Regions from separate parts of the Kocuria sp. 2SI genome, predicted to be linked through region 3. Evidence: riboswitches for the same ligand, from Rfam matches in the RefSeq annotation. Region 3 holds a riboswitch; each other region holds the start of a gene.

Region 1 (7,459 bases), on a different contig from region 3:
TCGGGCCGGGGACGTGAGGCGGACCGATCCGTCGGTCCAGAGATCCTCGGCATGGAACTGACTCCGGTGCCCGACAACGCCGCGTCCTCGAGGCCTTGATCCTGTCGAGGAGCACAGATGGATGCCGCCGACATGCCCGAGCCTGCCGGGGAGCCGGAAGTCGTGGAGGATGGCGGCCGTCGTGTGGCTGGCTGCCCAGCCTTCCTGCTGCAGAGCCGGGAGGATCCTCAGCAGACCGGATCTGGTGCGGGGGTCAGGGCGCGAATCGGCGCAGGACCACAGGCCCTTGCCCCAGGAGCAGTACTGCCTCCCCGACAGATGACGCTTCGCGACGCCTGCCGCTTCAGCCTCGGCGGTCGTGAAGACGCGGCCCTGCAGGCAGGCAGGTGGACTGTGACGTGGTCTCGGCATGGCAGACAGTGCAGCGGATCACGGCGCCGACCGATGCGAACGGATCCGCTCCCCGCCGTCGTCGCCCCGGTCCAGTGCCCGAAAGGGCGTCTGTGGAGGCATGAACTCCGTACTTCGGATCTCCATTGTCCGGGATTCCGTGTGGACCGGGGATCTCGTGCGCCCAGTACGCCGAGGGGACGCACAAGGCGCACGGGATCGCCGACGGGACGCATCGGACGTCTAATCCGGCGTGAATCGTGACGAATGGGTCCCCTCGGCGGCGAGGAGGGTCGATGCGTCGCTTCGGTAGGGCCCCCTCAGGAGAGGAAGGCGGCTCGGACCAGCTCGCCGATCTGCTCGTGCTCGATCAGGAAGCCGTCGTGCCCGGCGCCGGAGCGGATGGTGCGGTGGGGGACGTCGCCGGGCAGAAGCCGGGCGAGGTCCTCGGACTCCGAGGGCAGGTAGAGCCGATCCGAGTCGACCGAGGCCACGAGCCAGTCGCAGGTGGTGGCCGCGAGCGCCTGCCTGACGCCGCCGCGGCCGCGGCCGACGTCGTGGCCCATGAGGGCGTCGTTGAGCACCAGGTAGGAGTTGGCGTCGAAGCGGCCCACGAGCTTGGCGGCCTGATGATCCAGGTAGCTCTCGATCGCATACCGGCCCCGACGGCGCCCCGGCAGCGGCGCCCCCGGATCCTCGCCGGCCTGCGCCGCATTGCCGAAGCGCGCGTTGAGGTCCGGTGCCGCGCGGTAGGTGGTGTGCGCGATCCGCCGTGCGATTCCGAGGCCCACGGAGGGGATGACGCCGTCGTAGTAGTCGCCGCCGCGGAAGTCGGGGTCGTTGCGGATCGCCAGGCGCTGCGCCTGGCCCCATGCGATCTGCTCGGCGCTCGAGGCGGCGGTCGAGGCGATCACCGCACAGGCCCGCACCTGCTCGGGGAACGTGGCGGCCCACTCGAGGGCCCGCGCACCGCCCATGGAACCGCCGACGACCAGCCGCCAGGACGCGATGCCCAGCTGCTCGGCCAGGCGCTGCTCGGCGCGCACCGAGTCGCGGATCGTCACCGCGGGGAAGTCCGATCCCCACGGAAGACCGGCCCGCGGGCTGTCCTCCGGGATCAGAGTCGACGGACCCGTGGAGCCGTAGCAGCCCCCGAGCATGTTGATGGCGACCACGAAGAAGCGGTCGGTGTCGATCGCCCGCCCGGGCCCGACCAGTCCGTCCCACCAGCCCGGTGCCTCGGCGGAGACACGGTCGAAGGAGGTGGCGTCCTCGGCGACCCGTCCGCGCGTGACATGGGTGTCCCCGGTCAGCGCATGCGGGACGAGCACCGCGTTGGAGGCGCGGTCGTCGAGCTCGCCCCAGGTCTCGTAGGCCAGCTCGACATCGGGCAGCACGGCCCCGGATTCCAGCCCGAGGTCGCCGATGCGGGCGCGGCGCAGCAGCCCCTCGGTGCGGAAGGGCTGCTGCGAGCGCGCGGTCGTGCTCTGGATGGCGGTCACCTCAGACCGATCCCCCTGCGCCGCGCGCCTTGACCGCGGCGAAACCGAGCTCCAGGTCCGCGAGGATGTCGTCGATGTGCTCCAGTCCCACGGACAGCCGCACGAACCCCGGGGCGACGCCGGCGGCCAGCTGCTCCTCCGGGGAGAGCTGAGCGTGCGTGGTGGAGGCCGGGTGGATGACCAGCGAGCGGACGTCACCGATGTTCGCGACGTTCGAGTGCAGGCTCAGCGCGTCCACGAAGGCCTGGCCGGCCTCCGAGCCGCCGTCGAGCACGAAGCCGAGGATCGAACCTGCGCCGCCGGGGACGTACTTCTGCGCACGCTCGTGCCACGGAGAGGACTCGAGCCCGGCGTAGGACACGGATTCGACGCCCTCGTGGGCCTCCAGCCAGGTGGCGACCGTCCGAGCGTTGGCGACGTGGCGCTCCATGCGCAGCGACAGCGTCTCGATGCCCTGCTCGATCAGGAAGGCGTTGAACGGGGAGATGGAGGCTCCCATGTCCCGCAGCAGCTGGGTGCGGACCTTGAAGGCGAAGGACACGTTGGCCCCGAACGGCCCGTTCTCGCCGAAGACCTCCCCGAACACGACGCCGTGGTAGGACTCGTCCGGCTCCACGAACCCGGGGAAGCGCTGCGGGTAGCGGGTGTAGTCGAAGCGCCCGGAATCCACGATGAACCCGCCCACCGAGGTGCCGTGCCCGCCCAGGAACTTGGTGGCGGAGTGGATCACCACGTCGGCGCCGTGCTCGAACGGCCGCAGCAGGTACGGGGTGGCGATGGTGTTGTCCACCATCAGCGGCACCTCGGACTCGTGGGCGATCCGCGAGACCGTCTCCAGGTCCAGGACGTCGTTGCGCGGGTTCGGGATGGTCTCCGCGTAGAAGGCCTTGGTACTGGGCCGAACGGCATCGCGCCAGGCCTGGGGATCGTCCGGATCGGAGACGAACGTGGTCTCGATCCCGAGCCGCGACAGGGTGTGCTTGAACAGGTTGAAGGAGCCGCCGTACAGCGACGGGCTGGCCACGATGTGATCGCCCGCCCCGGCCACGTTGAGGATCGCGTAGGTGGTGGCGGCCTGCCCGGAGGAGACCATGACGGCCGCGGTGCCGCCCTCCAGGGAGGCGATGCGGTTCTCGACGACCTCGGTGGTGGGGTTGGTCAGGCGGGTGTAGATGGGCCCGACCTGGCTGAGTCCGAAGCGACCGGCAGCGGTCTCGGCATCCGGGAAGACGTACGAGGTCGTCTGCTGGATGGGCAGCGCCCGGGCGCCGGTGACGGGATCGGGCTCCTGACCGGCATGGATCTGGCGGGTCTCGAAGCTCCATCCCTGAGGGGCGGAGGGGGTGGGCTGCTGTGCTGACATGTCGGCGACTCCTTGTCTTCCGGGGCCGCGGACCGAGGTCCGACGGACCCGTCGGACCGGGTGCCGTGACCCGCGCTTGCCGTGTACGCGTCGGCGCACCGGCCCGGTCCTCACCCAGGGCACCCCACCGCGGAAGGAGGGTTGCCGGCCAGCTAGCTGGGGCTTGTCGCTGGCTCTCGTGACCTGATTCCCATTCTCGGACGAGCGAGGCTCCGGCGCAAACCCGGGTTCCGTGGCCTGTGGAGCGCTCCGTCAGAACAGCAGGGGCCCGGCTAGGAAGCCGACGGCGTCCAGCAGGAAGTGGGCGATGATCAGCGGCATCACGCGTCCGGTGCGGCGGTAGAGCCACAGGAACACCAGCCCCATGACCACGTTGCCCAGCGCCGGACCGACGCCCTGGTACAGGTGGTAGCTGCCTCGCAGAAGGGCCGAGCCGATCAGCACGGCCGGCCACGTCCATCCCACCCGCAGCAGGCGATCGGCCAGGAACACGACGACGATGATCTCCTCCACGAGCGAGTGTCGCACCGCCGAGGCCAGCAGCAGGATGACCTCCCACCAGGAGGTCCCGCCCGCGTTGGTGACGATCTCGGCGGTGATCCCGAGCTGGCGGCCCGCCTGGTACAGCGCCAGGGTGCCCAGTCCCATGACGACGAAGAGCAGCGTCCCCAGGCCCAGATCTGCCAGCGGGGCTCGGCGGTCCAGGCCGATCCGGTGCAGCAGCCCACGCAGCTGACCGGCCGAGCCCGCCAGCAGATAGAGCGCCAGCAGCGGTGGAACCAGAGCCAAGAGGATCCCGAGGCTGCGGCGCAGGACGTCGAACAGGGGGAAGCCGCTCTGCGGCGCGTTCATGGAGGCCGTCGACTCGGCGATCGAACTGGTGGACAGCGTCTCGGCGAGGTTCAGGACGGACCACAGCGCGCTGGCCCCCAGCGAGACGCCCAGCACCAGCAGGATCTGCAGCCACAGATCGGCTCGCTGGGAGCCGAACGACGGCTGGGCTGGGGCCTGGGAGAGGTGTTCGGTCATGGGCTCCATTGTGGGCCAGGGGCACGACGGCAGCGGCCTGTGCTGTCGGCGCCGGTTCCTACGATGAGCGCCATGACCTCCCAGCACCCGGATCCCTCCCCCGCTCCTCCCGAGACGCCGCGCCGCGACCACGTCCGCGAGTTCCACGGCGACTCCTTCCAGGATCCGTACGAGTGGCTGCGGGAGAAGGACTCCCCAGAGGTCATCGCCCATCTGGAGGCCGAGACCGCCTGCGCGGAGGCCGCCACCGCCCAGCTGGCCCCGCTGCGCGAGCAGCTCTTCCAGGAGGTCCGGACCCGCGTGCAGGAGACGGACCTGTCGGTGCCGTGGCGGCGCGGCGACTGGTGGTACTTCACGCGCACCGTGGAGGGCGGAGAGCACTCGGTGCAGTGCCGCGTCCCGGCTGCTGAGGAGGGGTGGGAGCCGCCGCAGATCGTGGCAGGTCAGTCCCTGCCCGGCGAGCAGACCCTCCTGGACGGCAACGCCCGGGCGCAGCCGCACGAGTTCTGGTCGCTGGGCGCCTTCGACATCACCCACGACGGCACCCGGATGGCCTGGGCCGAGGACACCACCGGGGATGAGCGCTTCACGGTGCGCGTCCACGACTTCGCAGCCGACCGGACGCTCGACGACGAGATCCCCGAGACCTCCTACGGCGCCTTCCTCTCGCCCGCCGGAGACGCCGTCTTCTACACCGAGGTCGACGACTCCTGGCGGCCGTGGCGCCTGCGCCGGCACGTGCTCGGGACCCCGCTGGAGCAGGACATCACCATCGCCCAGGAGGACGACCCCGGCCTGTGGCTGGGGGCCGAGCTCTCCTCGGACCGGCGCTGGCTCGTGCTCGAGGCCGGGTGCTCCGAGTACTCCGAGGTCTCGATCCTGCGCATCGAGGAGGCCGGCGAGCAGGACCCACAGGTGGTCGTGCCGCGCGGGGCCGGCGTTCTCGCCTCGGCGGAGCCCGTGCGGATCGACGGCCGGGACGTCGTCCTGCTCCAGCACGATCGCCAGGCTCCGGATGGACGCCTGAGCCTGATCGAGCTGTCGGACCTGCCCGGCGAGTCGGCGGAACTGCCCGGCGACGGATTCCCTCCCGGCATCGACATCGTGGCGCCCAGGGAGGGACTGCGCGTGCTGGGCTTCGCCGCCACACAGCATCACCTGGTTCTCGAGGTCCGTGAGGACATCCTGCCGGGGCTGCGCATCCTGCCGCTGAAGGGACTCGGCACGGAGAGCCAGGCCGAGCCCCATGTCCTCGAGGTGCCCGGCGAGCTCACGGCTGTCTCCCTCACCGCCGCTGAGCCGGGCTCCCCCGTCCTGCGCTTCACCGCCGAGTCCTTCGTGATCCCGCGGCGCGTCTTCGACCTCATCCTGGATGCGCCGGGGACCGAGCTGCCCGATCCAGTCCTGCGCCGCGAGCAGCCGGTGCTGGGCGACTACTCGGCTGTCGACTACTCCGTGGAGCGCGACTGGGCCCAGGCCGAGGACGGCACGCGGATCCCGATCACCCTCATCCGCCGCCGGGACGCCGCGCAGCCGGCACCCGCGGTGGTCTACGCCTACGGCTCGTACGAGATCAGCATGGATCCGTCGTTCTCGTACTCGCGGATCTCGCTGCTGGACCGCGGTGCGGTCTGGGCCATCGCCCACGTGCGCGGCGGCGGCGAGCTCGGGCGGCAGTGGTACGAGTCCGGCAAGAAGGAGCACAAGCGGCGCACCTTCACAGACGTCGTCGCGGCGACCCGGCACCTGGGCGCGCGCTCGGACATCGACGCCGACCGGGTCGTGCTGATGGGCGGCTCGGCCGGCGGACTCCTGGTCGGCGCCGTGCTGAACCTGGCCCCCGAGCTGTACTGCGGTGCGGTGGCCGCGGTGCCGTTCGTGGACCCGCTGACCTCCATGCTCATGCCCGAGCTGCCGCTGACCGCGCTCGAATGGGAGGAATGGGGCAATCCCCTCGACTCCGCGGAGGTCTACTGGACCATGAAGGCCTATTCCCCGTACGAGAACGTCTCCGCCAGGGACTACCCGCCGATCCTGGCCGTGACCTCGCTGCACGACACCCGCGTCCTCTACGTGGAGCCCGCCAAGTGGGTGGCGGCCCTGCGTCACGAGAACCCGGACAAGCGCGAGCAGATCCTCATGCGCATCGAGATGGCCGGCGGCCACGGCGGAGCCTCGGGGCGCTATCAGCAGTGGCGCGACAATGCGTGGGAGGACGCCTGGGCCCTGGAGCGCCTGGGGCTGGCCTGAGCCGAAGGAATCCGCCCGTTCACGCCGCCCGGCGGTCTGAGCCGGAGGGCCGCACCCGCTCGAGCACCAGGACCGCGGGGATCAGCAGGAGACCGGCAGCGGCAGCGGCGCCGGCGGCGGCCCATGCCCCGAGGGCCTGAGCAGGCCAGCCCTGCAGCACGGCGGCGCCCGTTCCTGCGAGTCCCGCCGCCCAGCCCAGGGGCATCCACAGCGACCTGGTGCGCACGGCAGCCCAGGCCAGCATCAGGCTCAGCACCGCCACCGCGCACGCCGAGGCCGCCAGCCAGGACCAGGTGCCTGCGCTGCGCGTGAGCATGACGGGCAGAAGCCCGAGCACCGTCAGCAGGACCGAGACCGTGATCGCAGTGCCTGACGACCACCGTGCGATCGCCAGCCGCAGCAGCGCACCGCGGAACACGATCTCCAGCGCCGCCGCAGCGACCGCAGCCAGCACAGCGGCCACCGCCGGTCCGCCGAGCCTCGAGACCGCAGCCTGGCCCAGCAGCTCGGGCTGGCCGCCCTGGAGCAGCGGCAGGACCGCCGCCCCGGCGCCACCGAGCGCAGCGCCGATCACGAGCGCGCTCGCCCCGCCCAGCGGCCCGGCTGCCGCGCTGCCCCGATCCCTGGGCGCGGGGAACCCCAGATCACGCACACCCGCCTCGGCCAGGAAGAACCAGATGAGCAGCACCGCGACCGGCAGGGCGAGCGGAACCCACTGCCAGGTGGCATCCCACCGCGCCAGGCGCATGGCCAGCACATAGGAGCCGACGATCGCGGCGATCACCGCCCACAGGGCCCGGTCGTCGCCGCGGTAGTTCCAGATGGTGGTCATGTGTGCTCCTTCAGGGTGTCGTCGGGCCGGGAATGCCGATCCGGGCCGGAGTGCAGATCGCGCCCGGAAGCATGGCTCCCGGGCGCGATCGAC
Region 2 (7,459 bases), on a different contig from region 3:
CAGAACGGCCTGGCGATCGCCGGCGATTACCTCTCGGCGGCGTCGTTCCTCGGCATCGTGGGCGCGATCGCCGTGCAGGGCTACGACGGCTTCCTGTACTCGATCGGGTTCTTCGTGGCCTGGCTCGTGGCTCTGCTGCTGATCGCCGAGCCGCTGCGCAACACGGGCAAGTTCACGATGGCGGACGTCCTGTCCTTCCGCCTGCGCCAGACCCCCGTGCGCATGGCGGCGTCGATCTCCACTCTCAGCGTCACGCTCTTCTACCTCCTGGCGCAGATGGCAGGCGCGGGTGCGCTCGTGTCCCTGCTGCTGGGGGTGACCTCCAGCACCGGGCAGTCCGTGGTGATCCTGGCCGTGGGCGTCCTGATGATCGCCTACGTGCTGATCGGCGGCATGAAGGGCACCACGTGGGTGCAGATCATCAAGGCCTGCCTGCTGGTCGCCGGCGTGGCGGTCATGACGGTGTGGGCACTAGCAATGTTCGGCTTCAGCTTCTCCGGCCTGCTCGGGGGAGCCGTGGACACCGCAGGCGACCACGCGATCCTGGAGCCCGGGCTGCGCTACGGGCTCAGCGAGGTCACCAAGCTCGACTTCGTCTCCCTCGGCCTGGCCCTGGTGCTCGGCGCGGCGGGCCTGCCCCACGTGCTGATGCGCTTCTACACGGTCCCCACGGCCAAGGAGGCCCGCAAGTCGGTGGTCTGGGCCATCGTGCTGATCGGCACCTTCTACCTCTTCACCCTGGTGCTCGGCTATGCGGCCGCGGCCCTGATCGGCGCCGACCGCATCGCGGCGGCTCCGGGCGGAGTGAACTCGGCGGCGCCGCTGCTGGCCTACGAGCTCGGCGGATCCCTGCTGCTCGGGTTCATCGCAGCCGTCGCCTTCGCCACGATCCTGGCGGTCGTGGCGGGTCTGGCCATCACGGCATCGGCGTCGTTCGCCCACGACATCTACGGCAACGTGCTCAAGAAGGGCAAGGCCACCGGCAAGGAGGAGCTGCGGGTCGGCAAGATCACCGTGGTCGTGATCGGCGTCGTGGCCGTCCTGGGCGGGATCGGTGCGCAGGGGCAGAACGTCGCCTTCCTGGTGGCCCTGGCCTTCGCGGTCGCAGCCTCGGCGAACCTGCCCACGATCCTGTTCTCGCTGTACTGGAAGCGCTTCACCACCCGCGGCGCGGTGTGGTCCATGTACGGCGGCCTGATCACCGCGGTCGTGCTGATCATCTTCTCCCCGGTGATGTCCGGGGCGGAGACCTCAATGATCGCCAGCGCCGACTTCGCCTGGTTCCCGCTGACCAACCCGGGCATCGTCTCGATCCCGGTCGGCTTCCTGCTGGCCATCATCGGCTCGCTCACGGAGAGCCGCCGCGAGAACCGCGAGAAGCAGGCCGAGATGGAGGTCCGCTCCATGACGGGAGTCGGGGCCGAGCCCCCGGTCGATCACTGAGCTGCGCGGCTCTCGGATCATCTCGGGGCTGACCTGGGGCGATTCGATGCACAAGTGCATCTGAGAGAAGTGTGAGAGACGCCTCAGCGGCTCGGGGCTAGGATGCTCCCCCCGAGCCGCTCAGGGTCTACTCTCGAGGAGATGCTCAGCAGTCTGAGCACTCGACCCCCAGTTCAGGGACGTCGCACTTGCGTCCCGGAAGAGGAGAAGCACCATGATCGGATCCATCATCGCCTGGCTGGTTCTCGGCATCATCGCCGGCGCCATCGCCAAGCTCATCATGCCCGGCAAGCAGGGCGGCGGCATCGTGATGACCATCATCCTGGGCATCGTCGGCGCCTTCGTCGGCGGCCTGATCGCCATGGTCATCCCGGGCCTGCACCCGGCCGGCAGCACCCTGTCCATCGGCTCGATCGTGCTCGCCATCATCGGCGCGCTCGTCGTGCTGTTCATCTACGGCGCCCTCACCAAGGGCAGCCGCGGCGGTGCCGTCGAGCGCTGAGCCGACGCGTTCCGCAGCACCTGCAAGCGCCCCGTCCCTCGTCGAGAGGGGCGGGGCGCTTCGTCTCCTCCGGGCCAGGGGGCGTGCGCGGAAGGGGGGGGCGCGTCCAACGCGCTCCGGCAGCACTGGAGGCAGGTCGGCATACTGGAGCCATGTCCGAGATCTCCAGCGAACAGCGTCCCGCCCCCCAGGCTCCCCTGTGGGCCGAGTCCCAGCGCCGCATCTGCATCCTGGGCTCGACCGGCTCCATCGGCACGCAGGCGCTCGACGTCGTGCGCACCGCCGCGGCGTCGGCCGATCAGCAGGCCCCATTCCGGGTGGTGGCCCTGGCGGCCGGCTCGTCGAACCTCGAGCTGCTCGCGGAGCAGGCCGTCGAGACCCGGGCCCCGCTCGTGGCGACGTCCGGCGATGTCCAGGACGCGGCGCTGCTCGAGCGCATGATCGCCTCGCGGGTCCTGGCGCTGGGGGAGGACTATTCCCCGCAGATCCTCGCGGGATCGGAGGCCGCCGTGCAGGCGGCGCGAGCGCCGGGGGCCGATCTCGTCCTCAACGGCATCACCGGCTCGATCGGGCTGGCCCCCACCCTTGCCGCCCTGGAGGCCGGCAAGCTGCTGGCCCTGGCCAACAAGGAGTCGCTGATCGCCGGCGGTGAGCTGGTGCGCCGAGCCGCGCAGGCCTCCCCGCACGACGACCCGCTGATCCCCGTGGACTCCGAGCACTCAGCCCTGGCCCAGGCGCTGCGCAGCGGCGCGTCGGCAGAGGTCGATCGGCTCGTGCTGACGGCCTCCGGTGGACCCTTCCGCGGGCGCTCGCGCGATTCCCTGCGGGACGTGCGCCCGCAGGACGCCCTGGCTCATCCCACCTGGGACATGGGGCTGATGGTGACCACGAACTCCTCGACCATGGTCAACAAGGCCCTCGAGGTCCTCGAGGCCCACCTGCTCTTCGACATCCCCTTGGAGCGCATCGACGTGGTGGTGCACCCGCAGTCCGTCGTGCACTCGATGGTGCAGTTCGTGGACGGCTCCACCATGGCTCAGGCCTCCCCGCCGGACATGCGCCTGCCGATCGCGCTGGGCCTCGGCTGGCCGCATCGGGTCCCGGGCGCCGCCTCGCCGTGCGACTGGACTCAGGCGGCGACCTGGAGCTTCGAGCCGCTGGATGAGGAGGCCTTCCCAGCGGTGCGTCTGCTCAAGGAGGCGGCGGCTTCAGGGCCCACCGGCCCTGCCGTGTTCAACGCCGCGAACGAGCAGGCGGTCCTGGCCTTCCACGCCGGGCGCCTGGGCTTCCTGGAGATCGTCGAGCTCGTGGCCGAAGTCGTGCGGGAGCATGAGCCCGTCGACGAGCTGAGCCTCGAATCGGTGCTGGCAGCCGAGGCCTGGGCTCGCTCCCGCGCTGATGAGCTGGTGAGGCAGAGGCGTCGATGAGCCGGCCTCCGGGACGCGGCCGACGTGCATCCGGTGCCTGAGCCAGAGCCCGTGCCAGGCCTCGTGGGGGGCTCGCCCGCACCGGACTCAGATGCTAGGATCTGCGCCGGATGACGAGATCCGGCGCGAAGCTCTGGCTGGCCGGACGGCAACCCTCTCACCGTGGTGGGGTGCCCCAGATGACCATTCGGCTCCGGTTCCGCACCGCGGCAAGCACGGATTTGGGTTCGTGCGCAGCATCGATGCGCACGCCTGACGTTCAGCGCCGCCGGTCACCCCGATGGGATCGGACAGCTCGCTGAACGAAAGGCAACCCCTCCCATGCGCGCACACCGTCTCTCCGCCCTGGCCGTGACCACAGTCCTCGGCCTGACCCTCGCCGGCTGCGGCGGCGGCGACTCCGATGAGGCCCCCTACGACGACGGGGTCATCAAGATCGGCGTCGTCGGCACCACCCCCGTGAACGAGGCCCTCGTGGAGAAGGCCGAGGAGGAGGGCATCACCGTCGAGCTGGTCGAGCTCTCCGAGTACAGCCAGGTCAACCCGGCGACCGTCTCCGGCGACGTCGACATGAACTGGTTCCAGCACATCGCGTACCTGGCGGACTACAACAACAGCTCCGGGGAGACCGTCACCCCGATCGCCTCGACCTCGATCTACCCGCTGGGCCTGTACTCCAACGAGTACGAGTCGCTCGAGGACATCCAGGACGGCGACGAGATCGCCATCCCCAACGACTCGATCAACCAGTCGCGCGCGCTGCTGCTGCTGCAGGCCAACGGCCTGGTCGAGTTCACCTCGGACACCACCGCCCCGACCGAGTCGGACATCGACACCGAGGCCTCGAAGGTCTCCGTCACCCCGGTCTCGGCCGAGCAGACCGTGCTGTCTCTGGACTCTGTGGCCGGCTCCGTCATCAACAACGACTTCCTGGCCCGCGGCGACATCGATCCCGATTCGGCCCTGGCCTCCGACGGCGCCGAGAACGAGAACGCCCGTCCGTACGTGAACCTGTTCGCCACCACCGAGGCCAACAAGGACGACGAGACCCTCCACAAGGTCGCCGATCTCTTCCACACCCCGGAGGTCGAGGAGGCCGAGAAGGAGGACACCAAGGGCACCGCGGTGACCATGGAACTCTCGCAGGAGGAGCTGGAGCAGGTCCTCTCCGATTACGAGGAGGACCTCCAGAAGTGACCCCGGCCGAGCAGTTCCACCCCGACAGCGAGCCGGTGGCCGACGCCGCTGACACGCAGCGGCGTCGGCCCGGGCCCGAGACCGAGGCGATCGTGCGCTTCGACGGCGTCACCAAGTCCTTCACCACGGGCAAGGGCAGGACCAAGCGGGACGTGACCGCAGTCGACGATGTCACCCTCGACATCCGCCGAGGCGAGATCTTCGGCGTGATCGGCTACTCGGGTGCCGGCAAGTCCACGCTCGTGCGCCTGATCAACGGCCTGGAGCCGGTGACCTCCGGCGTCGTCGAGGTCGACGGCCGCCGGGTCGACGGCCGCACCGAGAATCAGCTGGCCCCGATCCGTCGCGACATCGGCATGATCTTCCAGCAGTTCAACCTGTTCACGTCGCGCTCAGTGGCCGGCAACGTCGAGTACCCGCTGAAGCAGGCGGGCTGGTCGGCGGCCGATCGCAGGGCGCGCGTGAAGGAGCTGCTCGAGTTCGTCGGGCTCTCCGAGCGGGCGGGCAACTACCCCGAGCAGCTCTCGGGCGGGCAGAAGCAGCGCGTGGGCATCGCCCGGGCGCTGGCTGCCAACCCCAAGATCCTGCTGGCCGACGAGTCCACCTCCGCACTGGACCCGGAGACCACCCAGGAGGTGCTGGCGCTGCTGCGCCGGGCCAACCGGGAGTTCGGGATCACGGTCGTGCTGATCACCCACGAGATGGACGTGGTGCGCTCGATCGCCGATCGCGTCGCGGTCATGGACAGCGGACGCGTGGTCGAGATGGGCCCCACGGCCCAGATCTTCTCGGCCGGGCAGTCGCCCACGACCCGTCGCTTCGTCTCCACCGTCGTCCACGCCGAGCCGGACGCCGAGGAGCTCGCGCACCTGCGCGCGCGCCACCACGGCCGCCTGGTGGTCATGGAGATCCGCGAGGGCGTCGATGTCGGCACGGTGCTCAGCCGCGCCGCTGCTGAGCGCGGCGTGGGCTTCAGGATCGTGTTCGGCGGGGTGTCGGTGCTGCAGGAGCAGTCCTTCGGCTCCCTGACCGTCGAGCTGCTGGGCGAGCCGCAGGCCGTGGAGGACACGATCGCCCGGCTTGCAGAGGCCACGACCGTGAAGGAGGTGTCGGCATGACCAATTGGTCCGTTCTCGGCCCTCAGCTGCTGACGTCCATCGGCGAGACCCTCTACATGGTCGTGGTGACCATGATCATCGCGGGGTTCCTGGGCCTGGTCTTCGGCGTCGCGCTGTACGTCACGCGTCCGGGCGGCATCTATGCGAACCGCCCGCTGAACACCGCGATCAACCTGATCGTGAACTTCGTGCGGCCGATCCCGTTCATCATCCTGCTGGCGGCCCTCGGCCCGCTGACGGAGACGGTGATCGGGACCAGGCTCGGGCAGAACGCCGCGATCTTCGCCATGACGATCGCCGCCCTGTTCGCGGTCGCGCGCATCGTCGAGCAGAACCTCATGTCGGTGGATCCCGGTGTGATCGAGGCGGCTCGCTCCATGGGCGTCTCGCGGTTCCGGATCATGACCACGGTGATCCTGCCGGAGGCCCTGGGCCCTCTGGTGCTCGGCTACACGTTCCTGGTCATCGGTGTGACCGACATGTCCGCCATGGCCGGTGCCATCGGCGCTGGCGGTCTGGGCGACTTCGCGCTGCGGCTGGGCTACCAGCGCTTCAACGACGAGGTCACCTGGGCTGCGGTCGCGGTCATCATCGTCCTGGTGCAGACCGTGCAGTTCGTCGGCAACGCCATGGCGCGCAGGATCATGCGCCGCTGACCCGTCAGCGGCACCGCCTCACGGGCGCGGCCCCGGCTTCCTCCAAGGGAGCCGGGCCCGCGCCCGTCGTCGTGATCCTCATCCTTCCCCGGGCCCCGTCCTGAGGGACCACGACGACGGGCGAAGCCCACGGAAGCCCAAGGGCGAGGCAACCCCTGCGCCGTCCTGCCGGTGTGGTGGGATATGCGCGTGAGCGTCCTGATCTTCGTCCTCGGCGTCCTGCTGGCAGCCCTGGCCCTCATCGCCTCGATCGCCCTGCACGAGGTGGGGCACCTGCTGCCCGCCAAGCTGTTCCGGGTGCGGGTGATGCAGTACATGGTGGGCTTCGGGCCCACGCTGTTCTCGCGGGTGCGCGGGGAGACGGAGTACGGGATCAAGGCCGTCCCCCTGGGCGGCTACGTGGCCATGGTCGGCATGTATCCGCCGGTGGCCGGCCACCGAGCCGGCGTGGACTCCACCGGGGTCATGCAGCAGATGACGTCGCAGACCCGATCCGTGGCAGCGGCCCAGCTGCTGCCGGGGGACGAGGACCGGGCCTTCTATCGCCTGCCGGTGTGGAAGCGCATCGTGATCATGCTCGGCGGGCCGATCATGAACCTGCTGATCGCGATCGTGTGCATCACGGTGCTCGTCACGGGCTTCGGCTCCCAGCAGCCCACCACCACGCTGGCCTCGGTGAGCCGCTGCGTGCAGGCCGTGGACCCGGCCGACGCCTCCGAGTCCGCACCGGCCTCCGAGGGGGAGTGCGCGCAGGACGACCCCGCGGCTCCGGCGCACGCGGCGGGGCTGCGTCCCGGAGATGTCGTCGTGTCCCTGGGCGGCAGCCGGGTCGAGTCCTGGGACGAGCTCACCGAGATCGTCCGGGAGGGGGCCGGCCAGCCGATCGAGGTCGTCTACGACCGCGACGGCGAGCGTGCTTCGACCACGATCACTCCGGTGGAGACCTCGCGTCCGGCCGTCGACTCCACCGGTGCCCCGATCGTGGAGGACGGGCGCTACGTCATGCAGGACGTGGGATTCATCGGTGCCTCGTCGCTCACCGAGCTGACCCAGCAGCCGATCAGCGCGGTGCCGGGGGAGGTGCTGAACGGTCTGGAGCGCGTGGCCGGCGGGCTC
Region 3 (7,459 bases):
GTCCCATGACCGAGAACCTCCGTGCCGAGACCGAGCGAGTCCTCTCCGCGGTCTCACCTGCCACGCGGCGCACCCTCGAGGAGTCCGCCGGTCGTCTTTGGGCCTGGGCCCTGGAGACCTCCGAGCGCTTCCCGCCCACCCCGGACGTGAAGCTCGCCATGGCCTCCAGCGGCGCCGTGCTCTCCGGGTACACCGTGATCCACATGCTGGGCAATCTGCAGGTCTACCTGGGACGCGGCCGCTTCGACTCCTACGCCCACCACCTGCGCACGCTGGGGGCGCCGGTCCTGCCGCGGCGCACCGTGCTGTGGGCCTTCCGGGTCGTGCTGCTGGCCGATGCGCTGACCCACCTGAGCTGCGCGGCGGTGCTGACCGTGCGCGCCCAGGCCTCCGAGCGCCGTGCTGCCGCTCAGCCCAGGCCGCTGCCGCAGGGTCGTCGGCGCACCCGCTGGCAGAGGCTCAAGCGCTCCATGCGCTCGACCGGCACCGTCCTGGGGCTGTTCACGGCCTTCCACCTGGCGGATCTCACGCTGGGCACGCGGCCGGCCGCCTCGCGCCGTCACGAGCCCGGTGCCGCCTACGACAACCTGGTGGCATCCCTGCGCCGCCCGCCCGTGGCCGGGCTGTACCTGGCCGCCATGCTGGCGCTGGCCGCCCACACCTCCCAGGGCCTGGTCCAGATCGGCAACGACACCGGCTTGTCCGCCCAGCGCGGTGCCCGCGAGCGCTTCGAGCTGGCCGGGCGGCTGGTCGGCACCGGCGTGGCCCTGGGCAACGCCTCCATCCCCGTGGCCGTGCTCCTGCGCCTGGTGCGCTGAGCCGTCCTCCCCCGCACTGCAACACCGCCTTCCGCGACCGGGTCCCGGCGCGAGGGCACCGAAGGAGTCCCATGCGCATCACCGGCACCCTGCAGGTCGAGGTCTGGCGCCAGGCCGACGGCGAGTCCGAGGGCGGTTTCGAGACCCACACCGTCACCGGCGTGAGCCCCCAGACGACCGTGCTGGAGCTGCTCGACCTGCTCAACGAGCAGCTGCCCGAGGGCATGGAGCCGATCTCCTACGACGACGGCTGCCGCGAGGGCATCTGCGGCAAGTGCGGCGTCACGGTCGACGGCGTGGCCCACGGCCCCCAGCTCAACCGGGCCTCGTGCCAGCAGCAGGTTGCGGCCTTCACTGACGGCGAGCGCGTGCGGATCGAGCCGCTGCGCGCAGCCGCCTTCCCCGTGAAGAAGGACCTGTCCGTGGACAAGAAGGCCGCGCTGCGCACCGTGGTCAAGGCCGCCGGAGGCCCCGTGGGCATGAAGGCACTGACCGAGGCCGGGTGCATCAGCTGCGGGGCCTGCGTGGCCGCCTGCCCCAACGGCTCCGGCCAGCTGTTCGTGGGCTCGCTGCTCACCGAGCTCCCCCCGCTGGCCAAGGACGACGACGACCGCCGCACCCGCTCCGGCAAGGTGCTCGACGCCGCCGAGGAGAGCTTCGGGCCGTGCTCCACCCTGGGCGACTGCACCGAGGTCTGCCCCGCCGGGCTGCCGCTGGAGAATCTCTCGGCAGTGGCGAGGGAGCATCTGCGCCGTCGTCGCTGAGTCGCCAGGCCGCGGCGGCGGCCTGGCGCTGCGGCGCCGGAGTGCGCCTCCGGGATTCTTGTAGTTACACGCCTGCGCGCCCCTTAGCATTCGCAGTTGCGAACACTCGGGCGGGGTCATATATTTGCATCAGCAACTCACCTCTCCCGCTCGACCAGGAGTCCACGATGCACCCCTATATCCCGCAGGCTCAGCCCTACGCCTACCCGCAGGCCACCTGGTCCCCGAGGCCCTCCGCGCCCGGCAGCGCCGTCACCGCTCTGGTGCTCACGATCCTCGTGCTGGCCGGTGCACTGCTGCTCTCCCCGCTCACGATCCTGTTCTCGATCGGCGCCGCGTCCACAGTCACGGAGCCCGACTTCGGCGGCACCGCCGATCTGGTCGCTGCCATGCTCGTCGCGTTCCTGCCCCTGGGCGCCCCGGCGATCCTGGGTGCGGCGCTGGCCATCTACCCCCGCATCCGCATGCCGCGCGAGATGTACCCGTCCTCCGGGGTGAAGACTGCCGCAACCGTCTTCCTGGTCTTGCATCTGCTCACGCTCGTGCTCGCCGTCATCTTCGGCGTCCTGCCGCAGGTCCTGGTGCTGTGAGCACGGCACCACCGCGTCATGGGGCTTGTGCTGTCGGAGCCTTCTTGTAATTTCAGGACACGTTCAAGAGCGCGGCCTCACGGGCCTGGCCGGCCGCGCAGCAACCCGAACTCGATTCCCGGGTGCTTCCAGAGCAGAACGGGCCTCAGCGCACTCGCTGAGGCAAGACTCGACGGGGTCGCGCTGCGCGGCCCGGAAGGCAGGACCTCATGTCCGACGCACTGCACCAAGCACTGGAGTCGAAGCGCTCCGATCTCGAGCATCTGCATCCCTACAACGTGCCGCTGCACCTCGCACCGGAGGCACCCGTGGTGCCGCCGCGCACGAACCACCGGTGGATCGACTTCGGAGATCGGGAGGCCCGGGAGTGGAGCAGAGTCCTGTTCCTCCTCCCCCGCAAGGGCCACTCAACGACCGTCATGGCCTGCGCGCACAGCGTGTGGCGCTTCGGCAACCTGCCCAACGTGAACAATGCCCCGGAGGTGGCTCGGGCCGCCCGCGCTCTCGGACACACCCCGGAGAGCGCCTGGGAGATGCTGGTGACGTTGATCGTCATGCGCCAGGACCAGGAGCACGACCCGGATGTCGCCTACGACCTGAGGGTCTGGGCCCTGTGGATCGAGCGCATGAACCACCTGGAGGACCCGATCACAGCGGCAAGGCACTGCTTGAAGGCCGTCGGTCAGCGCTGATCGGGGCCCTCGGCGACCGACCCGACGAAACAGCCCTCCTCCCCGCCGCTATGGCTGGGAGGAGGGCTGCGTCGTCGTTCAGCGGCGGAAGCGGGTCAGGCCTTGCCCACGCGCTTCATCTGCTGGGTCCAGAACGCGCCGGTGGTGATCACGTCGGTGCCGTCCCAGGCATCCAGCCCGGTGAGGCCGGGGATGTCGGAGCCGTTGAAGGTGGGCTCCTCACCGCGGCGGCGCTGGGCCTCGTAGTTCTTCATCACCTTGACGGCGACGGGCGCCAGGAGGATCAGGGCGATCAGGTTGATCGTGGCCATGATCGCCATCATCACGTCGGCCAGAGACCACACAAGATCCAGGGCGACCACCGCGCCGACCATCACGGACAGGAGCACCAGCAGGCGGTAGCCGTTCATCACCGCGCGCGAGCGGGTGAGGAACATGATGTTCGCCTCGCCGTAGAAGTAGTTGCCGATCACCGAGCTGAAGGCGAACAGGAAGATCGCGATGGTCAGGAAGTGGACCGCCCAGGTCCCCAGCTGCAGACCCAGTGCCGTCTGCGTGAGCGAGGCGCCCTGGGCAGAGTCGCCGAAGCTGGGGTTGGACAGCAGCACGATGAACGCCGTGACCGAGCAGACGAGCCAGGTGTCGAAGTAGACGCCCAGGGACTGCACGAAGCCCTGCTTGGCCGGGTGAGAGACGGAGGCCGAGGCACCGGCGTTCGGCGCGGAGCCCATGCCGGCCTCATTGGAGAACAGTCCGCGGCGCAGGCCCTGGACGAACACGGCCATGAAGCCGCCCACCACGAACTCGCGGATGCCGAAGGCGCCCAGGACGATGTCGGCGACCATGCCGGGGACCTCGCCGATGTTCAGGACGACGACCAGCAGCCCCAGCAGCACGTACAGGATGGCCATGACCGGCACGACTGCCTGGGTGACCGCGGAGATGCGGCGGGCGCCGCCGAAGATGATGGAGGCGGTCAGCACGACGACCACTGCGCCCACGATCAGCTTGAAGGGCAGGGCCCCGGCGGCCGACGGGTCGATGTCCAGCGAGCCCGACAGCGAGTCCACGATCGCGTTGGACTGCACCGAGTTGAACACCAGGCCGTAGGTGACGGTGATGATCACCGCGAACAGGATGCCCATCCAGTGCTTCTTGAGCCCGTAGGTCATGTAGTAGGCCGGTCCGCCGTAGTAGCCGGTCTCGCCCTTGCGCTTGTAGAGCTGGCCCAGCAGCGACTCGACGAACGCGCTGGCGCCGCCGATGGCCGCGATGGCCCACATCCAGAACACGGCGCCGGGTCCGCCCACGCTGATCGCGATGGCCACGCCGGCGATGTTGCCCGTGCCCACGCGCGAGGCCGCCGAGACGGTGAACGCGCGGAACGACGAGATCGACTTCTTGCCGTCCGGGTCCTCACCGGGAGGGTCTCGCAGCACCCGGAACATCTCCGGGACGGACCGCCACTGGACCGCCCTGGTCCTGATCGTCAGGTAGATACCCGTGCCGATCAGGATCGCGAAGACGATCCAGCTCCAGATGAAATTGCCGACGCTGCCGACGAGCTCAGTGAGCTGCTCCATGTGCACTCCCGCTTCTCAGAGGAATCTGCCGGAGCGACCACAGGCCGTTCCCAGCAGTTGGTGCAATGTACACCAGCCAGGTTTCCGGCGAGTTGCGGTTGGTGCCCCGACTGCGCACGTGAAGCGCCGAGCTCGAGGACCTCAGTCCTCGACGACCCGCACCGCACCCTTATCCGCCGAGGTCACCATGGAGGCGTAGGCCTTCAGGGCCTTGGACACCTTGCGCTCGCGCGGCTTGGTCGGCTTCCAGGGGGCCTCGCCCTTCTCGGAGCGACGACGCGCCAGCTCGGCGTCGTCCACATTGACGCGCAGGATGCGGTTCTCGACGTCGATCTCGATCTCATCGCCCTGCTCGATCAGGCCCACCGCACCGCCGGCGGCGGCCTCCGGGGAGATGTGCCCGATCGACAGCCCCGAGGTGCCGCCGGAGAAGCGGCCGTCGGTGATCAGGGCGCACTCCTTCCCCAGGCCCAGGCCCTTGAGGTAAGAGGTCGGGTAGAGCATCTCCTGCATGCCGGGCCCGCCCTTGGGGCCCTCGTACTGGATGACCACGATGTCCCCGGGCTTCACGTTCTTGGACAGGATCTCGAACACGGCCTCGTCCTGGGATTCGACGACGAACGCGGAGCCCTTGAAGTGGAACAGGGACTCGTCGATGCCCGCGGTCTTGATGATCGCGCCGTCCTCGGCGATGTTGCCGAAGAGCACGCACAGCCCGCCCTCCTTGGTGTAGGCGTGGGCGACCGAGCGGATGCAGCCGTCCTGGGCGTCGAGGTCGTGGTCCTCGTACTCATTGGCCTGCGAGAACGCCTGCGTGGTGCGCACACCGCCCGGGGCGGCCAGGAAGTGGTGCTTCGCCTGCTCGGTCGCCTTGCCGGAGCGGATGTCCCACTCGTCGAGCCACTCGCCCATGGTGGCGGCGTGGACGGTGTGGACGTCCTCGTCCAGCAGCCCACCGCGGCGCAGCTCGCCCAGGATCGCGGGGATGCCGCCGGCCCGGTGGACGTGCTCGATGTGGTACTTCGTGGAGTTCGGGGCGACCTTGGCCAGGCAGGGCACGCGCCGGGAGATCTGGTCGATGTCCGACATGGTGAAGTCGACCTCGGCCTCCTGCGCGGCGGCCAGGATGTGCAGCACCGTGTTGGTGGATCCGCCCATGGCCACATCCAGGGTCATGGCGTTGGCGAAGGCCTCCGGGGTGGCGATCGAGCGCGGCAGGACGGAGTCGTCGTCGTCCTCGTAGTAGCGCTTGGCCGAGGCCACGATCCGCGCGCCTGCCTCCTCGAAGAGGCGCTTGCGGTTGATGTGCGTGGCCAGGGTGGTGCCGTTGCCGGGCAGGGACAGGCCCAGCGCCTCGGTGAGGCAGTTCATGGAGTTCGCGGTGAACATGCCGGAGCACGAGCCGCAGGTGGGGCAGGCGGACTCCTCGACCAGCGCGAGCTGATCGTCGGTGATCGACTCGTCCACGGCCAGGGACATGGCATCCACCAGGTCCACGCGGTGCTCGACCACGCCCTCCACGCCCTCGCCGGACTCCATGGGTCCGCCGGAGACGAAGATCGTGGGGATGTTCAGCCGCATGGCGGCCATGAGCATGCCGGGGGTGATCTTGTCGCAGTTGGAGATGCACACCAGGGCGTCGGCGCAGTGCGCGTTGACCATGTACTCGACCGAGTCCGCGATGATGTCGCGGCTGGGCAGGGAGTAGAGCATGCCGTCGTGGCCCATGGCGATGCCGTCGTCCACGGCGATCGTGTTGAACTCCTTGGCCACACCGCCGGCCTCCTCGACCGCGCGCGCCACGAGCTGGCCCATGTCCTTGAGGTGGACGTGACCGGGCACGAACTGGGTGAAGGAGTTGGCGATCGCCACGATCGGCTTGCCGAAGTCCTCGCTGCCCATGCCGGTGGCGCGCCACAGCGCGCGGGCGCCCGACATGTTGCGGCCGGTGGTGGAGGTGGCGGAACGAAGCTGCGGCACGGATCTCTCCTCTGGTGCCGCCGCGGCAGGAGACCGCGGCGAACGACGGATGCGAGCGGGCAGGCGGACTGAGGCCTGCACTGCCCCGATTCTCTCGTGAACGCGCCTCGGAGCGGAAATCTTCCGACGCAGGGCTTGCCGTATCGCCCCATCCGGGTATTTTCTATAGTGAACACTCGAGCTCGACCGCCCTTCCTCGCGAAAGGACCCTCCCCATGAGCACTCCCACCAATGGATCCCCTCAGGACTCCGGCAGCAACGGCAGCTCCTCCGGCTCCCAGCACTCCGCCCCGAACTTCGGCGGCGGCTGGCAGCAGAACCAGGGCGCGCCGCAGTCCCAGCCCTCGCAGGGAGACTCCGGCTCCTCGCAGCAGGTCCCGTCCTACGGCGCACCGTCGTCCTCGCAGCAGGGGCAGAGCTCCGGCGCACCGCAGTACCGCCCCGCAGGCGGCGGCAGCGGAAGCGGCAGCTCGCCCCAGTTCACGCCGTCCGGCGGCTACCAGGGCGGATCGTACGGCAGCTCGCAGGGCAGCCGCCCCAAGGGCAAGGGCAAGCCCCCGCTGTGGATGGGCCTGGTCTCGCTGGGCCTGGGCGTACTGCTCGGCATCATCGCGATCATCGTGTTCTTCACCAGCATCGTGGGCGGGGCCAACGACATCGCCGACACCCCGTCCGGCACCACCCGCACGCTCGAGGCGGACACCGAGTACTACGTGTTCGCCACCACCACCGACTCCGTGGACGAGTGCTCGATCTACACGCCGGAGTTCGACACCCTCGAGCTCGAGACCTCGAGCGCGGACCAGACCGCCACCACCGACGGGGAGGAGTTCTCCCTGCTCGGCACGTTCGAGACCAAGGAGGCCGGCGAGTACCGCCTCAGCTGCTCGCCCTACGTCTCCAACGACTCGGTCTACATCACCGACGTCGGCGTCGGCGGCATGGTCGGCGGCGCCTTCGCGGGCATCGGCCTGGGCCTGCTCGGCGGCCTGCTGTTCATCGTCGGCATCATCCTGATCATCGTGAACCGGG
Region 4 (7,459 bases), on a different contig from region 3:
GGATCTTGACGCGCTCGCCGGGGGCCGGGGAGTTCTCGAGGGCCAGCTCGACGCAGCGCACCATGTCCTGGACGTGGATGAACGCGCGGGTCTGCCCGCCGGTGCCGTGGACCGTCAGCGGGTAGCCCACCGCCGCCTGCATGAGGAAGCGGTTGAGCACCGTGCCGTAGTCGCCGTCGTAATCGAAGCGGTTGATCAGCCGCTCGTCGCGCTGGGTCTCGGCGGTCGTGGTGCCCCAGATGATGCCCTGGTGCAGGTCGGTGATCCGCAGCTGGTCGTTCTTGGCGTAGAACGCGAAGAGCAGCTGATCCAGCGACTTGGTCATGTGGTAGATCGAGCCCGGGTTGGTCGGGTACAGGATCTGCTGCTGGATCGGCTCCTGCTGCTCGTGCGGGATCTCTACATCCAGGTAGCCCTCGGGGATCTTCATCCCGGCGGTGCCGTAGCCGTAGACGCCCATGGTGCCCAGGTGGACCACGTGGACGTCGCGCTCGGACTCGACGATCGCCTCGAGCAGGTTGTGCGTGGCCGACACGTTGTTGTCCACGGTGTAGCGCTTGGTGCGCGAGCTCTTCATGGAGTACGGCGCCGCGCGCTGCTCGGCGAAGTGCACGACGGCGTCCGGCTGGTCCTCGCTGATCAGCTGCAGCAGGCCCTCGTAGTCCTCGGCGACATCGAGGTGGCGGTGCTCGATGACCTTGCCGGAGACCTCGGTCCAGGCGCGCAGGCGCTCGACGAGCGGGCGGATCGGGGTCAGCGACTGCGCGCCGAGCTCGTCGTCGATCCGACGGCGGGACATGTTGTCCACGGTGATGACGTCGTGACCTCGCTCCGAGAGGTGCAGGGCGGCAGGCCAGCCGCAGAATCCGTCGCCGCCGAGGATCGCAATCTTCACGTCATCTCCGTTTCCGTGCGCCTCTCGGCGCGGGGATCGGAAGGATCACGACGCCGAACCGAGCGGGCTGGTGCTGTAGAAGGTCGTCGTCCACCCTGCAACCCCGGAATGAACCGACGGTGAACGAGCGGCATGCGAGGGCGGGTGCGCTCAAGCCGCCCGCGGGAGGGGGACCTCCTGATTGTGTCATCTGCCTCCGACGGGTGCGCAGAGCGACGGCTCCGGCGCGGGCCGGATCAGGCCGGGAGCCGGCTCTCTCGGAGGCTCAGGGTCTTCTCAGCTCGGGCGGCCGGTGCGGGCTCCGGGCCCAGGAGCTGCTGGCGGACCTCTTCCGTGGGCAGGGACTCGCCTGGGGCGATGAACACCGAGGCCAGGTCCTGGACATCGCACGGGGTCAGGCCCTTGGAGGTGGGCTCCCAGCCCTCCGGGATGAGGTGGCGCTGCTGCGTGCCGCACTTCTGGCAGAAGTACTCGACGCGTCCGCCGGGGCGGACCGCGCAGCGCAGCACGCGGCCCATGATCCGGCGCAGCCCCGGGACGCGGCTGCGCTTGCGGGTGGAGGGCAGGAAGACCCGGAACTTGAGGTAGAGATCGGTGGTGCACTCATGGCACATGGGGGAGCGGGGCGTCTTGTGGTGCTGGGGAGATCCCAGCCGGCCCAGTCTGGTGCTCGTGACAGTCACTGCTGCTCCTGCGCTGATCGTCGGAATTGCGGGGGGAAGGGTCTCCGACGTCATCGTGGTGCGACCCGAGTCCAGATTAGGCGATCCGCTGTGCCGCGTACAGACCCACCGGCGGAAGCGGAGCTGTCTCTCAGCCCTGCCACAGCGCGGATCCAGGCGGATCCATGCCCGATCCGCCATATCTAAATGACTCTTGGGTAACCGTAACAGCGGAGGCCTTCCGGCAGAAGGCATCGGGGCGATCCGATGCCCCGACCTGCGGAAGAAGACGCTCTGACGTCACAATCGCGCTGCTGCGCTCCCGGGCACCCGCCGAGCCCCCTGCGATGCCGCCGTCGTGTGACGATCGGAGACGTGACGAAGCTGAGCACCTCCCGCGGCCGGCGCGCTGCGCAGACCATCCCTGCGCAGCGCGATCTCGCGCTGGATGCTGCTCGGGTCGCCTGCCTGATCGCCGTGGTCGTGCTCCACATCCTCCTGGTCACGCTCACGACGGATCCGAGCACGGGCGCGCTGCGCAGCGTCATGGCCCCCACCGAGGCCTCCTGGTACGCCCCGGTGTCGTGGCTCGTGCAGGTCATGCCGCTGTTCTTCGTGGTGGGAGGGTGCGCCTCGGCGATCTCGTGGTCGCGCCAGTCGGCGGAGGGCGTCCGCGGGCCGGCCTGGGTGCGCGCCCGGCTGCTGCGCCTGGTCGTGCCTGCGAGCGCTGTGTGGGTCGCCCTGGCGCTGGCCGGCGCCCTCGCGGCGCTCGTGGGGATGCCCGCCGACTGGGCCTCGATGGCGCTGCGGGGGCTCGGGATGCACCTGTGGTTCGTGGGCGCCTATACCGCGTGCCTGGTCGGTGTGCCGCTGCTGCACGGGCTGCACGATCGCCGGCCCGTTCTCACCCTGGCTGCGCTGGTGGGGCTCAGCGCTGCGATCGAGGTGCTGCGCATCGCCGCGGAGCGGCCGTGGTGGGGCCTGCTCGGCTTCGCCCCGGTCTGGCTGGCGATCCATCAGATCGGCTTCTTCCGCCACGACGGATCCTTCGCTCGTGCCTCGGCAGGAAGACTGCTCGGGATCACGGCCCTGTCGGTCCTGGTGATGCTCTGCCTGACGAGCCTGCCCTGGTGGGGTGCGGACGGGCTGTCGGCCCTGAACCCGCCCACGCTGTGCATGATCGCCCTCGGCGCGGCTCAGGCCTGCGTCCTGCAGCTGTGCTCGCCGGCTCTGGAGCGGCTCATGCGATGGCGTCCCGCGCAGGCCGTCGCCTGGGTCGTCGGCTCGCGGGCCGCGACCCTGTACCTGTGGCACCTGCCGGTGATCGTGGCCGTGATGGCGGTGTGGTGGCTGCTCGGCGGCCCGGATCCGGTGCCCGGCTCAGCGCAGTGGTGGCTGTGGCGCCTGCCGATCGGGCTGCTCTGCTGGGCGATGGTCCTGCTGGTCGTGCGTCCGCTGGGCGTCCTGGAGGCCGTGGCGGGGCGGATCGTCGCCCGCGAGCCCGAACCGGAGGGGCCCGCAGCCGGAGGATCGCCCTCGGGTGAGCGGCCCTCGACCGCGCCCCGAGCCGACGGATCCGCGCCGCTGCGAGCTTCGAGTCCCGATCGCTCCTCATCGCCGGACGGACGGGCGTGGGTCCGCATCCTCGCCGCGGCCGTCCTCGTCTTCTCCGCAGCCGTGCTGGAGGTCCGCTTCCTGCTCGGCATCCCGCTGGCCCTCGGCGGCGCGGCGGCCATGGTCGCGGCGGTCCTGCTGCTGGTCCCGCCCGCACGGAGGTCCTGACGGCTCGATCGGTGTGGTGCTAGTATCGGACCGGCTTCACGAGACACAGCTGCCAAGCTCCGACTTGGCTGTGCACCAACCCCATGTTCAAGGGTGGTTCGGATGACGAAGCGGCCTGCACCTGACGCAGCGCACGAACAAGCTCCGGCGGGACGTGCAGGTCAAGAGCACCCCGTCACGGAAGACACCTCTCATGACGTCCTCGCCCTGCGACGAGCTCAAGAGCTCGACGTCGCTGGCCACACGCCAGATCCACGCCGGCCGGGCCGGATCCGATCCGGGCGCCCCTGCCGCCCCCGTCCAGGCCACGCTGCCGGTGCCGATCTACCAGTCCTCGGCCTTCGAGTTCCCGGACCACGCGGCTGCCGCCGCCATGTTCGCCCAGACCACCCCGGGCTTCACCTACTCCCGCACGGGCAACCCCACGGTCGCCGTCCTGGAGCAGAAGGTCGCCGATCTCGAGGGCGGAGTGGGGGCCGTGGCCATGGGCTCGGGCCAGTCCGCCGTCGCCGCGGCCCTGCTCGCGCTGATCAGCACGGGCCCCGGCAAGCACCTGGTGGTCTCGGAGAAGATCTACGGCGGCACCGTCGACCTGCTCGGTGACACGCTGGCCGATCTCGGCGCGACCGTCACCTACGTCGATCCCGCTGACCCCTCGGCCTGGTCGGAGGCGATCACGGAGGACACTCGGGGCTTCTTCCTCGAGTCCATCGGCAACCCGCTGGCCACGCTGGCGGATCTGGACGCGATCTCCCGCATCGCCCATGAGCGGGGGCTCCCGGTGATCGTCGACTCGACCCTGGCCACGCCGATCCTGTACCGGCCCTTCGAGCACGGGGCGGATATCGTGGTGCATTCGGCCACCAAGTTCTTCGGCGGGCACGGGACGTCGCTGGCCGGCGTCGTGATCGACTCCGGTCGATTCGACTGGGAGGCCGAGGCCGCTCGCTGGCCGCAGTTCACCGAGCCGCGAGCGCGCTGGGGCGGGATCAGCCTGTGCGAGAAGCTGCGCGGCGGCTCGCCGTTCCTGCATCTGTGCCGGGCCAAGTTCGTGCACGACCTGGGTCTGACGCTCTCGCCGTTCAACGCCTCCCAGATCATCCAGGGCCTCGAGACGCTGGACCTGCGCATGCGCCGCCACTCGGACAGCGCCGCTCGCATCGCCGAGTTCCTGAGCACGCATCCGGCGGTGCGCTGCGTGCACCACCCCCTGATCGAGGGCTCCGCCGATCGGGAGATCGCCGAGCGCGACTTCCCCCAGGGCGTCGGGTCGGTCTTCGGCTTCGAGCTGGAGTGCTCGGATGCCGCAGTGGCCGGATTCGTCGACTCCCTGCGGCTTTTCAAGCTGGTGGCCAACATCGGCGACGTCCGATCGCTGATCAACCATCCCGCGGCCATGACCCACTGCCGTCTCTCGGAGGAGCAGCGACTGGCCGGCGGGATCAGCTGGCAGACCCTGCGGCTGTCGATCGGGCTGGAGGCGGTCGACGACCTGATCGCCGATCTGCAGTCCTCGCTCGATGAGCTGCTGCGCGTCGAGGCCGCGCGCGGCGCTGAGATCCCGGCCGCAGAAGGTGCCCCGGGATCGTCGACGGACGGCGCCCCGGTGCGCTCCGAGGACGAGCCGAGCGGCGCGCGCCGCGACCAGCGCCAGGAGGTGCAGGCATGAGCGGGTTCACCACGCGCGCCGTCCACGCCGGCCAGGAGCCGGACCGGCTGACCGGTGCGGTCATCCCGCCGGTCTACCAGACCTCCACCTTCGTCCAGGACGGCATCAACGTCCTGCGCGACGGCCACGAGTACTCCCGCGGCTCCAATCCCACCCGCAATGCCTTCGAGGAGCAGCTGTGCGCGCTCGAGGGCGGGCAGCGGGCCTTCGCGTTCGCCTCCGGGATCGCGGCGGAGGATGCGCTGCTGCGCTCGGTGCTGCGCCCCGGAGACCATGTGGTCCTGGGCGCCGACGGCTACGGGGGCACCAACCGGCTCATCACCAGGGTCCTGGCTCCCTGGCAGATCCGGCACACGCCGGTGGACGTCACCTCGCTCGATGCGGTCCGCGGGGCTGTGGAGGCGGGCACGCGGGTGATCTGGGTCGAGACCCCCACGAATCCGCTGCTGGGCATCGCCGATCTGACGGGAATCGCCCAGATCGCCCAGGATGCCGGGGCGCTGCTGATCGTGGACAGCACCTTCGCCTCGCCGTACCTTCAGCGTCCGCTGGAGTTCGGCGCCGACGTCGTCGTGCACTCCACCACCAAGTACATCGGCGGGCACTCGGACGTGCTGGGCGGGGCGGTCGTCGTCTCGGACCGGGCCTGGGAGGTCGAGGCCGTGGGCGGCTTCTCGCCCGGAGGAACGCTGGCCGAGCTCGTGGGCTTCCAGCAGTTCGCCGGCGGGGCGGTCGCCGGGCCCCAGGACTGCTTCCTGGCCGCGCGCGGGCTGAAGACCCTTTCGCTGCGTATGCAGCGCCATCAGGAGACCGCAGGCCGGATCGCCGAGTGGCTCATCGGGCGCCCAGAGGTGGCGCAGGTGCTCTACCCCGGACTGCCCGAGCACCCCGGCCACGAGCTGGCCGCACGGCAGATGGACGGCTTCGGTGGCATGGTCTCCTTCCGCGTGCACGGCGGAGAGGCTGCGGCCCGGCGCTTCGCGGAGTCCACGAAGATGTACAAGCTCTCGGTCTCCCTCGGCGGGGTCGAATCGCTGATCTGCTGGCCCTCCGAGATGACGCACGGATCCGTGGCCGGCACGCCGCTGGCGGTGCCGGTGGATCTGGTCCGGCTCTCCGTCGGGATCGAGGACCTCGACGACCACCTCGAGGACCTGGAGCGTGCCTTCGGCGCCTGACGGGCGCTGCGCTCGCCCGGCTCGGCGACTGACAGGCGGCGCGCTCATCCGGCACTGCGACTGACGCGGCGGCCTCCCCGGCTCCGGCAGAGCCCTGCGATCGCCGTCACCTGACGGCGATCGCAGGGCTCTGCCTACACTGGGGGCAGCAGCCTCGTCGCGTTCGGCTCGGCCGTCGCGCGGGTCCCCATGCAAGCGCCATATGAAGGAGCCTTCATGAGCTCGCAGGATCCCCAGAACCCGGCCTCCGGATCGGACGGCCGCAACGCCCCGGGCGGACAGCAGCACGAGGCCCCCTCGTTCGGGCAGGGCGGCGACCCCCAGCAGTCCGGGCAGCCGTCGTGGGGCCCGAACCAGGGCCAGTCGGGCAGCCAGCCCTCCGGGGACCCCGGCGCGCAGCAGGGCTACGGGCAGCCGAGCTACAGCTACCCCGGAGCCGGGCAGCAGCGCCAGCATCCGGGCTACGGAGGCCAGGGCGCCTACGACCAGCCGCAGGGCGGCGGACAGCAGTACACGGCCCAGGGCAACTACGGGCAGGCCACCTTCCAGCAGGGCGGCCAGCCGCTGAGCCCCTCGGACGCCCGGACCTGGGCGCTGATCTCCCACATCGCAGCTCCGGTGCTGTTCCTGTTCTCGGCCGGCTGGATCGGATTCGCGGCACCGCTGATCATCTGGTTCATCTTCAAGGACCGCGACCCGCTGGTGCGCAATGCCTCCGCGGGCGCCTTCAACTTCAACGTCATCGTGTTCGCGCTCAACGTCGTGATCTGGATCCTGGCCATTCCCACCCTCGGCCTGGCCCTCTTCCTGCTTCCCGTCCTGGGCATCCTGTCGATCGTGTTCGCCGTCCTCGGCGCCATGCAGGCGAACAAGGGCCTGGCGTACAAGTACCCCATGCAGATCCCGATCCTCAGCTGAGACCGGATCCTCCGGCACCCGTCGTGCGCGGCGGCCGGAATTCCACGACGACGGCCGGGCCCTCCGCTGCGGAGGGCCCGGCCGTTGCGCGTGCGGGGACATGACCGCACCATGGTGCTCATGAGCGACTTCGACATCTCCGGGCGCGCCGCCCGACGAATCCCCGAGCCGACTCCTGCGCCTCCGCGCGGCATGGAGCTGCCGGAGCCCGTGGCGCGCATGCACCGCTGGGTGGAGACGCCGCTCGGGCGCATGGTCGTGGCTGCCGGCCCGCACGACGGCCGGCCTGCGATCACGGGATGCTGGTTCGAGGATCAGAAGCACTTCCCGGACGACGAGACCCTCGGCATGGAGG

The links. Region 3 has a riboswitch for S-adenosylmethionine ahead of FFS25_RS00410 (hypothetical protein). Riboswitches for the same ligand answer to the same signal wherever they lie in the genome.
Region 1: linked by a shared signal. The riboswitch ahead of FFS25_RS05810 (bifunctional o-acetylhomoserine/o-acetylserine sulfhydrylase) and the one ahead of FFS25_RS00410 (hypothetical protein) in region 3 are both predicted to bind S-adenosylmethionine.
Region 2: linked by a shared signal. The riboswitch ahead of FFS25_RS05550 (MetQ/NlpA family ABC transporter substrate-binding protein) and the one ahead of FFS25_RS00410 (hypothetical protein) in region 3 are both predicted to bind S-adenosylmethionine.
Region 4: linked by a shared signal. The riboswitch ahead of FFS25_RS12415 (O-acetylhomoserine aminocarboxypropyltransferase/cysteine synthase family protein) and the one ahead of FFS25_RS00410 (hypothetical protein) in region 3 are both predicted to bind S-adenosylmethionine.

Annotation. Positions count from the first base shown of each region.
Region 1 is NZ_SCNB01000007.1:57,213-64,671, forward strand. It holds gene metX (homoserine O-acetyltransferase MetX) at 711-1,892, opposite strand; gene FFS25_RS05810 (bifunctional o-acetylhomoserine/o-acetylserine sulfhydrylase) at 1,894-3,255, opposite strand; SAM riboswitch class IV at 3,323-3,439, opposite strand; gene FFS25_RS05815 (CPBP family intramembrane glutamic endopeptidase) at 3,508-4,293, opposite strand; gene FFS25_RS05820 (S9 family peptidase) at 4,357-6,534, shown strand; gene FFS25_RS05825 (CPBP family glutamic-type intramembrane protease) at 6,554-7,366, opposite strand.
Region 2 is NZ_SCNB01000007.1:4,133-11,591, reverse strand. It holds gene FFS25_RS05565 (monocarboxylic acid transporter) at 1-1,443, shown strand, start outside; gene FFS25_RS05560 (GlsB/YeaQ/YmgE family stress response membrane protein) at 1,658-1,945, shown strand; gene dxr (1-deoxy-D-xylulose-5-phosphate reductoisomerase) at 2,098-3,372, shown strand; SAM riboswitch class IV at 3,482-3,594, shown strand; gene FFS25_RS05550 (MetQ/NlpA family ABC transporter substrate-binding protein) at 3,694-4,569, shown strand; gene FFS25_RS05545 (methionine ABC transporter ATP-binding protein) at 4,605-5,687, shown strand; gene FFS25_RS05540 (methionine ABC transporter permease) at 5,684-6,343, shown strand; gene FFS25_RS05535 (site-2 protease family protein) at 6,527-7,459, shown strand, end outside.
Region 3 is NZ_SCNB01000001.1:92,325-99,783, forward strand. It holds gene FFS25_RS00395 (succinate dehydrogenase/fumarate reductase transmembrane subunit) at 6-818, shown strand; gene FFS25_RS00400 (2Fe-2S iron-sulfur cluster-binding protein) at 890-1,582, shown strand; gene FFS25_RS00405 (hypothetical protein) at 1,750-2,172, shown strand; SAM riboswitch class IV at 2,234-2,347, shown strand; gene FFS25_RS00410 (hypothetical protein) at 2,382-2,864, shown strand; gene FFS25_RS00415 (alanine/glycine:cation symporter family protein) at 2,960-4,447, opposite strand; gene ilvD (dihydroxy-acid dehydratase) at 4,589-6,427, opposite strand; gene FFS25_RS00425 (hypothetical protein) at 6,643-7,459, shown strand, end outside.
Region 4 is NZ_SCNB01000030.1:14,604-22,062, forward strand. It holds gene FFS25_RS12400 (NAD-dependent epimerase/dehydratase family protein) at 1-895, opposite strand, end outside; gene FFS25_RS12405 (hypothetical protein) at 1,132-1,578, opposite strand; gene FFS25_RS12410 (acyltransferase family protein) at 1,933-3,339, shown strand; SAM riboswitch class IV at 3,374-3,483, shown strand; gene FFS25_RS12415 (O-acetylhomoserine aminocarboxypropyltransferase/cysteine synthase family protein) at 3,533-5,008, shown strand; gene FFS25_RS12420 (cystathionine gamma-synthase) at 5,005-6,186, shown strand; gene FFS25_RS12425 (DUF4870 domain-containing protein) at 6,403-7,104, shown strand; gene FFS25_RS12430 (methylated-DNA--[protein]-cysteine S-methyltransferase) at 7,225-7,459, shown strand, end outside.